3 regions of the Arthrobacter sp. MP_M4 genome follow, and region 3 is predicted to be linked to each of the others. Evidence: predicted binding sites of a transcription regulator. Region 3 holds the regulator's gene; each other region holds the start of a gene.
What was found. The regulator HrcA, encoded in region 3, represses chaperone genes, less so after heat shock. The targets are predictions, from matches to a motif close to TTNGCACTCGNNNNNNNCGAGTGCNAA.
Positions count from the first base shown of each region.

Region 1 (3,246 bases), on a different contig from region 3:
CCTCACCGCGTACAACACCGACTACACGGCGATTGAGCAGCTGCTGCAGCGCAACGCCGTTCCGACGGACTATTCGGTGCTGGTCCAGGGCTCCGGTGGCATGGCCAAGGCGACCGTGGCCGCGCTGCGGGACGCCGGCTTCAATGACGTCACCGTGATCGCGCGCAACGAGGACGCCGGGCGGGCGCTCGCCGGACAGTACGGGTTCGCTTTCCATGCCGGCATCGACGCGGCTGCAGCGGGAGCGGCCGACATGATCATCAACGTGACACCCATTGGTATGGCTGGGGGCCCCGACGCCGATTCGCTGTCCTTCCCGCAGGAGGCGGTGGACGCCGCGAAGGTGGTCTTCGACGTCGTTGCGCTGCCCGCCGAGACGCCGCTGATCAGGGCCGCCCGCGCGGCCGGCAAGACCGTCATCACCGGCGCGGAAGTGGCCACCATCCAGGCGCTGGAGCAGTTTGTGCTCTACACAGGGATCCGGCCCACAGCAGCGCAGATCCAGGCAGCCGAGGACTTCATGCGGGCCCAGTAGCAGGCCGCGGCTCCGACGCTAGACCGGTTCGACCGAAACGGCTACCCGCTCGTCACCGATCCGGGTGAGGACCAGGGTGGCCGTTTTTTTGGTTTTGTTTTTGCCGCCGGGCAGGAGTTGTTTGCGCAGCTCCTCCGGAGTGACAGAGGTGCCGCGCTTCTTGATGTCCAGCACGCCGATGCCCTGGTCCTTGACCCAGGACTTGAGGGCCTTGACGTTGTAGGGCATGACGTCCAGGACTTTGTACGCCCGGGCGAAGGGGGTGTCCTGCAGTTCCGGGGCGCAGATGTAGGCAATGTGCTCGTCCACGAGGTGCCCGTCGAGCCGGAGGGCGATGTCGGCCACCAGCCCGGCGCGGATGACGGCGCCGTCGGGCTCGTAGAGGTATCCCTCGACCGGACCCACCGGGGCCACCGGGCCGGCGCCGAAGTCCTCGGTGCTGCTGATCTCCGCGGCACCCTGCGGGCCCAGGACCAAGGCTGCCCGACGGATTCCGGGGCGCCGGACCGCGTTGAACCACAGCGCCACTTCGGTGACATCCCCGCCTACCGAGACCCACTGGGCCTCGCAGTCCGCCGGCACCGAGTCGTGCGGCATGCCCGGGCCCATTTTCACGCCGACGGCCAGGCCGGAACCGGCCAGTGACTCGACGAAGGACAGGGGAGGGGAGAAGTCTTCCGGGTCCCACAGTCGTTTCGTGCCCGACGTGGAGGTGGTCCGGCGCGCCGGGTCGAGCCAGACACCGTCGATCCCGTCGAGGGCAACCGTCGTCGCGTCCGAGTGGACCACAGTGGCGTTCCGGAACGGGATCAGGTTCATGGTGGCGCACGCCGCCGTCGTCTCGTCTTTCTCCACGGCCGTGACGGTAATGTCCAGCGACGCGAACGCCATGGCGTCGCCGCCGAGCCCGCAGCCGAGGTCGGCCACATGCTGCACGCCGGCCCCGGCGAAACGCTGGGCGTGCCGTGCCGCCACCGGCAGCCGGGTGGCCTGCTCCAGGCCCGCCTGGGTAAAGATCATCTGGCGGGCGAACTCGCCGAACTTCGCTTCGGCCTTGGTCCGCAGCCGGGACTGGGTTAGAACGGCCGAGACGAGGCCGGGGGAGTGGCCGGCCTTCCGGAGGGAGGCGTTGAGGCGGAACGCCTCGTCCTCCCGGTACGGGCCCAGCGATGCCAACAGCTCCCAGCCTTCGGGGTTGAGAAGCGGGGCAATCTGGTCCTGCGGTGCGTCAGCCATGGGATCAAGCCTAGTTCAGGGGGTGGTCGCGGGCGTGCGCGGGATAGGCTCAAAGGCATGGATGACAGCGGCCCGGCGGACAGCCCGGACGCGGCAAGCCCGGAAGAGAGAGTCGGCGGCGAGGACGTGGACTGCGCGGACCTCGGCGAACAGCGGGCTGGCGCGGGCCGGGCGTTCACCGCGAACGTAATTCTGGCACTCGCCTTGACCGAGTGCTAACTCCTTACATAGAGTCATCATTAGCACTCTCCCTAGGAGGGTGCTAACACCTGAAGCTTTATCAGCCAGGCTGCTGCCGGCACCGCGACGACGGTCTGTACGCCTTGGCACCACAGCTTCAAAGTCCACGAATTTGCTGACGAAAAGGAGAGGTCATTGTCGGTCTCTATTAAGCCTCTTGAGGATCGTATTGTTGTCCGCCCGCTCGAAGCCGAGCAGACCACGGCTTCCGGCCTGGTTATCCCGGACTCCGCGCAGGAAAAGCCGCAGGAAGGCGAAGTTGTTGCAGTAGGCCCCGGCCGCTTTGACGACAACGGCAACCGCGTTCCGATCGACGTCGCCGTTGGCGACGTCGTGATCTACTCCAAGTACGGCGGAACTGAAGTCAAGACCGGCGGCACTGAGTACCTCGTGCTCTCCGCCCGCGACGTTCTGGCGATCGTCGTAAAGTAACTCTCTTGGACCCCGCGCCGCCGATCCTTCTTTGACGGGTCAGTTGCGCGGGGTTCTGTCTTTGAAAGGACAAAACCATGGCAAAGCAGCTTGCGTTTAACGACGCTGCCCGCCGGTCGCTTGAAGCCGGCATCGATAAGCTCGCCAACACGGTCAAGGTGACCCTCGGCCCCCGCGGCCGCAACGTCGTGCTGGACAAGAAGTGGGGCGCCCCCACAATCACCAACGATGGCGTCACCATCGCCCGTGAAGTCGAACTGGATGACCCCTACGAGAACCTTGGCGCGCAGCTCGCCAAGGAGGTCGCCACCAAGACCAACGACGTCGCCGGCGACGGCACCACCACCGCCACCGTGCTGGCCCAGGCCCTGGTCAAGGAAGGCCTCCGCAACGTTGCGGCCGGCGCAGCGCCGGGCCAGATCAAGCGCGGCATCGAGGTCTCGGTCGAGGCCATCGCCGCCCGCCTGCTGGAGAACGCCCGCCCGGTCGAAGGCGACCAGGTCGCCAACGTCGCTGCGATCTCCGCGCAGAGCGATGAGATCGGCGAGCTCCTTGCCGAGGCATTCGGCAAGGTCGGCAAGGATGGTGTGATCACCATCGAGGAATCCTCCACCACGCAGACCGAACTGGTCCTCACCGAGGGCATGCAGTTCGACAAGGGCTACCTGTCCCCGTACTTCGTCACCGACGCGGAACGCCAGGAAGCAGTCCTCGAAGACGCCTTGATCCTGATCAACCAGGGCAAGATCTCCTCTGTCCAGGACTTCCTGCCGCTGCTGGAAAAGGCGCTGCAGAGCTCCAAG
Region 1 is NZ_JAXCHX010000001.1:465,885-469,130, forward strand. It holds gene RCH15_RS02310 (shikimate 5-dehydrogenase) at 1-535, shown strand, start outside; gene RCH15_RS02315 (class I SAM-dependent methyltransferase) at 554-1,771, opposite strand; gene RCH15_RS02320 (hypothetical protein) at 1,829-1,990, shown strand; gene groES (co-chaperone GroES) at 2,147-2,443, shown strand; gene groL (chaperonin GroEL) at 2,521-3,246, shown strand, end outside.
Region 1: a site for HrcA is predicted at 2,011-2,037, ahead of groES (co-chaperone GroES). Genes of this name have one in related genera too.

Region 2 (3,246 bases), on a different contig from region 3:
TTGCGGTGGGGCGCCCGCACAGCCGACTGAAAGTGGAAAAACCATGGCACTGGGAACCGTCAAATGGTTTAACGCCGAGAAGGGCTACGGTTTCATCACCGTGGACAGCTCCGGAGCCGACGTCTTCGTGCATTGGTCCGCCATCGCGGGGGACGGCTACCGCGCCCTGGACGAGGGCCAGCGCGTGGAACTCGAGGTCGGTGAGGGCGAAAAGGGCCCGCAGGCCGAAAGTGTCCGGCCCGCCCCGTGACCCATGCCGCCGCCGCGCACCACTTACAGGATCCTGACGAAAAAGGCCCGGCCGGGCCTGCCACCAAAAGCGCCCCCCGCCGCCGCCGGACTGCTGCCCTGCCCCTGGTCCGGGCTGCCGCCATGGCGGCAGCGGCCGCACTGACCACTACCGCGTGCCTCGGCCCGTCCGGCGGAACGCGCCTGGAACGGGCCGATGCGAGCGGTGACGGCACCCTGCGGATCGGGATGATCCTGGACAACACCGGACCCCAGGGCTTCCTCAACGCTCCGCAGCTGGCCGCTGCGAAGCTGGCCATCAGGGACATCAACGCTGCCGGGGGGCACAAAGGCAAGCCGGTGGAGCTGCTTCCGCCCATGATCGGTGAGGACACCGCGGCGCAGGCGACGGCGCTGGTCGCAGCCAACGCCGATGTGGTCATCGGCCCCACAGACTCGAGCCGTGCGCCTGCCGCCATCGATGTCCTTGCCCATGCCAAAATCGCCGTAATTTCGCCCGCCAACTCGGCCAGCGGACTCAGCAGCTATTCGAGCGAAGGCTATTATTTCCGCACCTCCGCGGCGGACATCGCGCAGGCCCCCGTCCTGGTCAAGCTCGCCAAGGACGGCGGCGCGGCAAGCATCGCCGTGGTCTACGAGGAGGGCAGTTACGGCAAGGATGTGTCCACCGCCGTGGCAGCCGCGGCCAAGGACTCGGGCCTCAAAGTCGTGGCCTCTGCCAGCTTCGCTCCGGGCCAGGCCCGGCAGGCGGCGGACGCTGTGAAAGCTGCGGTCCCCGACGCCGTCGTGCTGGTCTCCCGCGCAGGCGCCCAGGGCGCCATCGCCGAACTGAACAACGCCGGCGTCGCCGGGAAGAAGCTCCTCCTCAGCGACGGGGCGGTCAACGCCTACGGATCAGGGCTCGGTTCCAACGCCCTCGACGGCGCGCGGGGAATCCTTCCGGGGACGTTTGCTTCCGCACATTTCCAGGCTGAACTGGTCTCCGTGGATCCGCAATTGACGGATATGACGTTCGCCGCCGAGACGTACGACGCCGTGAATCTCGCCGCCATCGCGGCCGCCGCGGCGCAGGACGATGCCGGGTCCTCCATTGCGGCGGGCCTGACCGCGGTCTCGGGCGGCAAAGCCCCGGCCTCCGGCGGTGCCGCGCCCGCCGGGGAGGCTGCCGTGTGCAAGAGCTACCAGGAGTGCCTGGCTGTTCTCGGGGCCGGTAAGCGCGCTGACTATGACGGCGAATCCGGGCGGATCAGTTTCGACGCCCGCGGTGACGTCAGCTCGGCCAATTACGTCGTGTACAGCTACGGGGCGGACAACTCGCCGACCAGGAGCGGAAGCGAAACAGCCGGCAGCAGCGGGAGTTAATCGCCCGTAGCGTATTGCGTCGGCATCCAGTGGCTCCAGCCCGCCGATAGCGGACTTCCAGCACCCCCACTGCTTGCACTCTCCCCGGGGGAGTGCTAATTATGGAGTTAGCACTCCTGCGTATTGACTGCTAAAACAACGCCCGGTTCGTCCGGCCGCGAAGTTGAAGCAGCCGTTCCTGGAGCGAAAGAAACACCTGGCTGGGGTGAGATCCCTGATCCAGCGGCATACAGAGGCCGCCGGGCAAGGATCGTCCGTCGCGGGCACCAAAGCCCAGGTTCATTCTTAACGACTGTCCCGAAAGGACTACTGCCGTTATGGCCAAGATCATTGCATTTGATGAAGAGGCACGCCGCGGTCTTGAGCGCGGCCTGAACATCCTCGCCGACGCCGTCAAGGTCACCCTCGGCCCGCGTGGACGCAACGTCGTCCTCGAAAAGAAGTGGGGCGCCCCCACGATCACCAACGATGGTGTTTCCATCGCCAAGGAGATCGAGCTGGACGATCCTTACGAGAAGATCGGCGCCGAGCTGGTCAAGGAAGTTGCCAAGAAGACGGACGACGTCGCCGGCGACGGAACCACCACCGCCACCGTGCTGGCTCAGGCCCTGGTCAAGGAAGGCCTGCGCAACGTCGCGGCCGGCGCTGATCCCCTGTCCCTCAAGCGCGGCATCGAGAAGGCTGTCGCCGCTGTCACCCGCGAGCTCCTGGCCTCCGCCAAGGAAATCGAAACCAAAGAAGAGATCGCCGCCACCGCGTCCATCTCTGCCGGTGACAACGAGATTGGCGCCCTGATTGCCGAAGCCCTGGATAAGGTCGGCAAGGAAGGCGTCATCACCGTCGAGGAGTCCAACACCTTCGGCCTCGAGCTGGAGCTCACCGAAGGCATGCGCTTCGACAAGGGTTACATCTCCGCTTACTTCGTCACCGACGCAGAGCGCCAGGAAACGGTCCTTGAGGACCCGTACATCCTGATCGTCAACTCCAAGATCTCCAACGTCAAGGAACTGGTTGCTGTCCTCGAAAAGGTCATGCAGTCCTCCAAGCCGCTGTTGATCATTGCCGAAGACATCGAGGGCGAGGCCCTGGCCACCCTGATCGTCAACAAGATCCGTGGCACCTTCAAGTCCGTCGCCGTCAAGGCTCCGGGCTTCGGCGACCGCCGCAAGGCGCAGCTGGCCGACATCGCCATCCTCACCGGTGGCCAGGTCATCTCCGAGGAAGTCGGCCTCAAGCTTGAGACCGCCGGACTCGAACTCCTGGGCCGCGCCCGCAAGGTCGTTGTGACCAAGGACGAGACGACCATCGTCGAGGGTGCCGGCGACGCCGACCAGATCGCCGGCCGCGTTTCGCAGATCCGTGCCGAAATCGAGAATTCCGATTCGGATTACGACCGCGAGAAGCTGCAGGAGCGCCTGGCCAAGCTGGCCGGCGGCGTTGCAGTCATCAAGGCCGGTGCCGCAACCGAAGTTGAGCTCAAGGAACGCAAGCACCGCATTGAGGACGCTGTCCGCAACGCCAAGGCTGCGGTCGAAGAGGGCATTGTCGCCGGCGGCGGCGTTGCCCTGATCCAGGCCGGTGCCAAGGCATTCGCCAACCTGCAGCTCGAAGGCGACGAAGCAACCGGTGCGAACA
Region 2 is NZ_JAXCHX010000014.1:2,987-6,232, forward strand. It holds gene RCH15_RS11510 (cold-shock protein) at 44-250, shown strand; gene RCH15_RS11515 (ABC transporter substrate-binding protein) at 247-1,611, shown strand; gene groL (chaperonin GroEL) at 1,929-3,246, shown strand, end outside.
Region 2: a site for HrcA is predicted at 1,719-1,745, ahead of groL (chaperonin GroEL). Genes of this name have one in related genera too.

Region 3 (3,246 bases):
CGCCATGGTACGGGGGCTGGCCATGGCCGGCCTGGTTGCCGATGTGTTCGCGTGCGTCGTCTGCCACGGTGTGTCGTCCTTTAGGAGTGCGGTGGTGCATTGGTGCCGGGAGGTGCCGGGGCTGCGCAGGGGGCGCAGCCGCCGTACCAAGAATACGTGCTCGGGCGCGGAATCACGGATCGGCCCGCTGGCAGATGCTTCTGACCGGTGCTTTTCGGAAGCACCGCTCAGGGAACTGTGAGGAAGTCTATAACCTCTTCCACCCGGCCCAGCAGGGATGGCTCCAGATCGGCGTAGTTGCGGACCGCGCCGAGGAGTTTCTGCCAGCCCAGGCCGATGTCCTCCTTGGTGCTGTGCGGCCAGCCGAAGGCCGTCAGGATCCCGGTCTTCCAATCTACGCCGCGGGGGATCACCGGCCACGTCTCGATCCCCAGGACGGCGGGCCGAATCGCCTGCCAGACGTCCACGTAGGGGTGGCCGACGATCAGGACATTGCCGGCAGCGCCGGGGGATGCCATCACGGCGGCGGCAATCCGGGATTCTTTGGAATCGGGCACCAGGTGGTCCACCAGGACGCCCAGGCGCCGCCCGGGCCCGGGGCGGAAGGCTGCCACCGCGCCGGCGAGGTCGTCAATGCCATGCAAAGGTTCGACGACGATGCCCTCCACCCGCAGATCGTCACCCCAGACCTTCTCGACGAGCTCTGCGTCGTGCTTGCCTTCCACCCAGATCCGGCTCGCTTTGGCGACCTGGGCGCGCTGGCCCTCCACCCGGACCGAACCGGACGCGGTTCTGGCGCCTGCCGCGGCCGCGCCGGTTGGCGCCGGGCGGGGCGCCGGGGGCATCAGGCGGATCGGCTGGCCCTCCAGGAGGAAACCGAAACCGAGGCGGAATGACCGGGATTTGCCGCGGCGGTCTTCAAGGGCAACCACATGCATCCCCCCGGACTTCTCCACCCGCGTAACGGCACCCACCCAACCGGACTGCACGTCCTCGAGCACCATTCCGCGCTCCACGGGCACTTCCGGGAGCTGGGCTTTGGCGGGGGCAGAGAGGTCCTGCGGGCCCCAGTTCTGGTATGACATCGGATACACACTGCTTTGCGTTCGGTTTGCTGCGGGCGGGCTGTGCCCCAAAACACGCGCCCCGGGAGGAACGCCCGGAGCGCATCCAATGCTAACAACGGGGTGACTCATATTAGACTGGTTAGCACTTAGGCATGTCGAGTGCTAACCACTGCTCATCCGGCCACCGTGCGTCCGCCACGGCCGGCGGGAACTGGCACCGGATGCAGGACAGTCGAGAGGAGGTGGAGTGTGAGCGAACCACGCAAACTTGAAGTGCTGCGGGCCATTGTGGAGGACTATGTCCATTCGCGGGAACCCGTCGGCTCCAAGGCCCTTGTGGAGCGGCACCACCTCGGCGTGTCCAGCGCCACCATCCGTAATGACATGGCTGCCCTGGAAGACGAGGGCCTGATCACGGCTCCGCACACCAGTGCCGGGCGCATCCCCACCGACAAGGGCTACCGGCTCTTCGTGGACCAGATCTCGGCGGTCAAGCCACTGTCACCCGCGGAGCGGCGGGCCATCCAGGCCTTGCTGGAGGGCTCCGAGGACCTCGATGACGTCCTGGACCGGACAGTCCGGCTGCTCTCGCAGCTGACCAACCAGGTCGCCGTCGTGCAGTACCCGCACCTCAGCCGGGCCAAGGTACGGCACATCGAATTCGTCCTGCTGGCGCCCCGCAAAGTGCTGGCGGTGCTGATCGCGGACACCGGCAAGGTGGAGCAACGCGTCATCGACGTGGCACAGGACCTTTCGGATGAGGCGTTGTCGGAACTGCGCACGCGGTTCCTCGGCAGCCTCACCGGGACCCCGCTGAACCTGCTGCCGCAGTCCTTGCAGTCCGTGGCCGCCAGCTGCCCGCCCGCGCGGCGCGGCGCCGCCCAAGCCCTGGCCCGCGGCCTTGAGGCACTGGCCACCAGCAGCCGCGAGGAACGCATGGTGATGGCCGGAACGGCCAACCTGGCCCGGTCCAACGTCGATTTCCCGCTGACCATCGGCCCGGTCCTGGAAGCCCTCGAGGAACAGGTGGTCATGCTCCGCCTGCTCAGTGACATGGCGGCGGACCCGAGGGGCGTCACGGTCAGCATCGGCCGGGAGAACCCGTACGACGGTCTCGCAGAGGCGTCGGTGGTGGCCACCGGCTACGGACCGGATGCGACTGCGAAAGTTGGAGTGCTGGGCCCCACCCGGATGGACTATCCCACCACCATGGCCGCCGTCCGGGCGGTCGCCCGCTACCTTTCCAGGATCCTTGGCCCCTGACGGGCCGGGTCCACCCTCCACCGCGCGGCCCACGAGCCGGGCATCAGACTTCTTGCCCCCAACAGGCAGTACTACCAGGAAGAGAAACACACTTTGAGCAGCCACTACGACGTCCTTGGAGTTTCCCGCGAAGCCACGGGCGAAGAGATCAAGAAGGCCTACCGAAAACTGGCCCGGACACTCCATCCCGACGTAAACCCCGGGGACGACGCGTCCGACCGGTTCAAGGCCGTCACACACGCCTACGAGGTGCTGTCCGACCCGCAGAAACGCCGGATTTACGACACCACCGGTAACGAGAACGGCAACGACAACGGCTTCGGCGGCGGCAACTACGCCGGCCAGGGGTTCGCGTTCCAGGATATCTTCGAGACCTTCTTCGGCGCCGGCGGCCAGGGCGGGCCCGCGTCCAGGGTCCGCCGCGGCCAGGACGCGCTGATCAGCGTCCGGATCGAGCTCCGCGACGCCGTGTTCGGTGTCAACAAGAAGCTTGAAGTGGACACCGCCGTGACCTGCCCCACCTGCGAGGGGTCCTGCTGCCAAAAAGGCAGCCACCCGGAACGCTGCGACATTTGCGGCGGCAGCGGCCAGGTCCAGCGCGCGGTGCGGTCCATCCTGGGACAGGTCATGACCACGGCTCCCTGCGGGTCCTGTGAGGGCTTCGGCACCGTCATCAAAGATCCCTGTAACGAATGTGCAGGCCAGGGCCGGATCCGCAGCCGGCGCACCCTGACGGTCAAGGTTCCCGCCGGCGTCGCCACCGGCACCCGCATCCAGCTTTCCGGGCAGGGCGAGGCCGGCCCTGCCGGCGGCCCCGCAGGGGACCTCTACGTGGAGATCCGGGTCAACAACGACGCCACGTACGTTCGCGACGGCGACGACCTGCACGCCAGCCTGAACATCCCCATGACGGCGG
Region 3 is NZ_JAXCHX010000007.1:21,440-24,685, forward strand. It holds gene RCH15_RS07830 (DUF4870 domain-containing protein) at 1-67, opposite strand, end outside; gene RCH15_RS07835 (DUF3097 domain-containing protein) at 228-1,085, opposite strand; gene hrcA (heat-inducible transcriptional repressor HrcA) at 1,317-2,330, shown strand; gene dnaJ (molecular chaperone DnaJ) at 2,424-3,246, shown strand, end outside.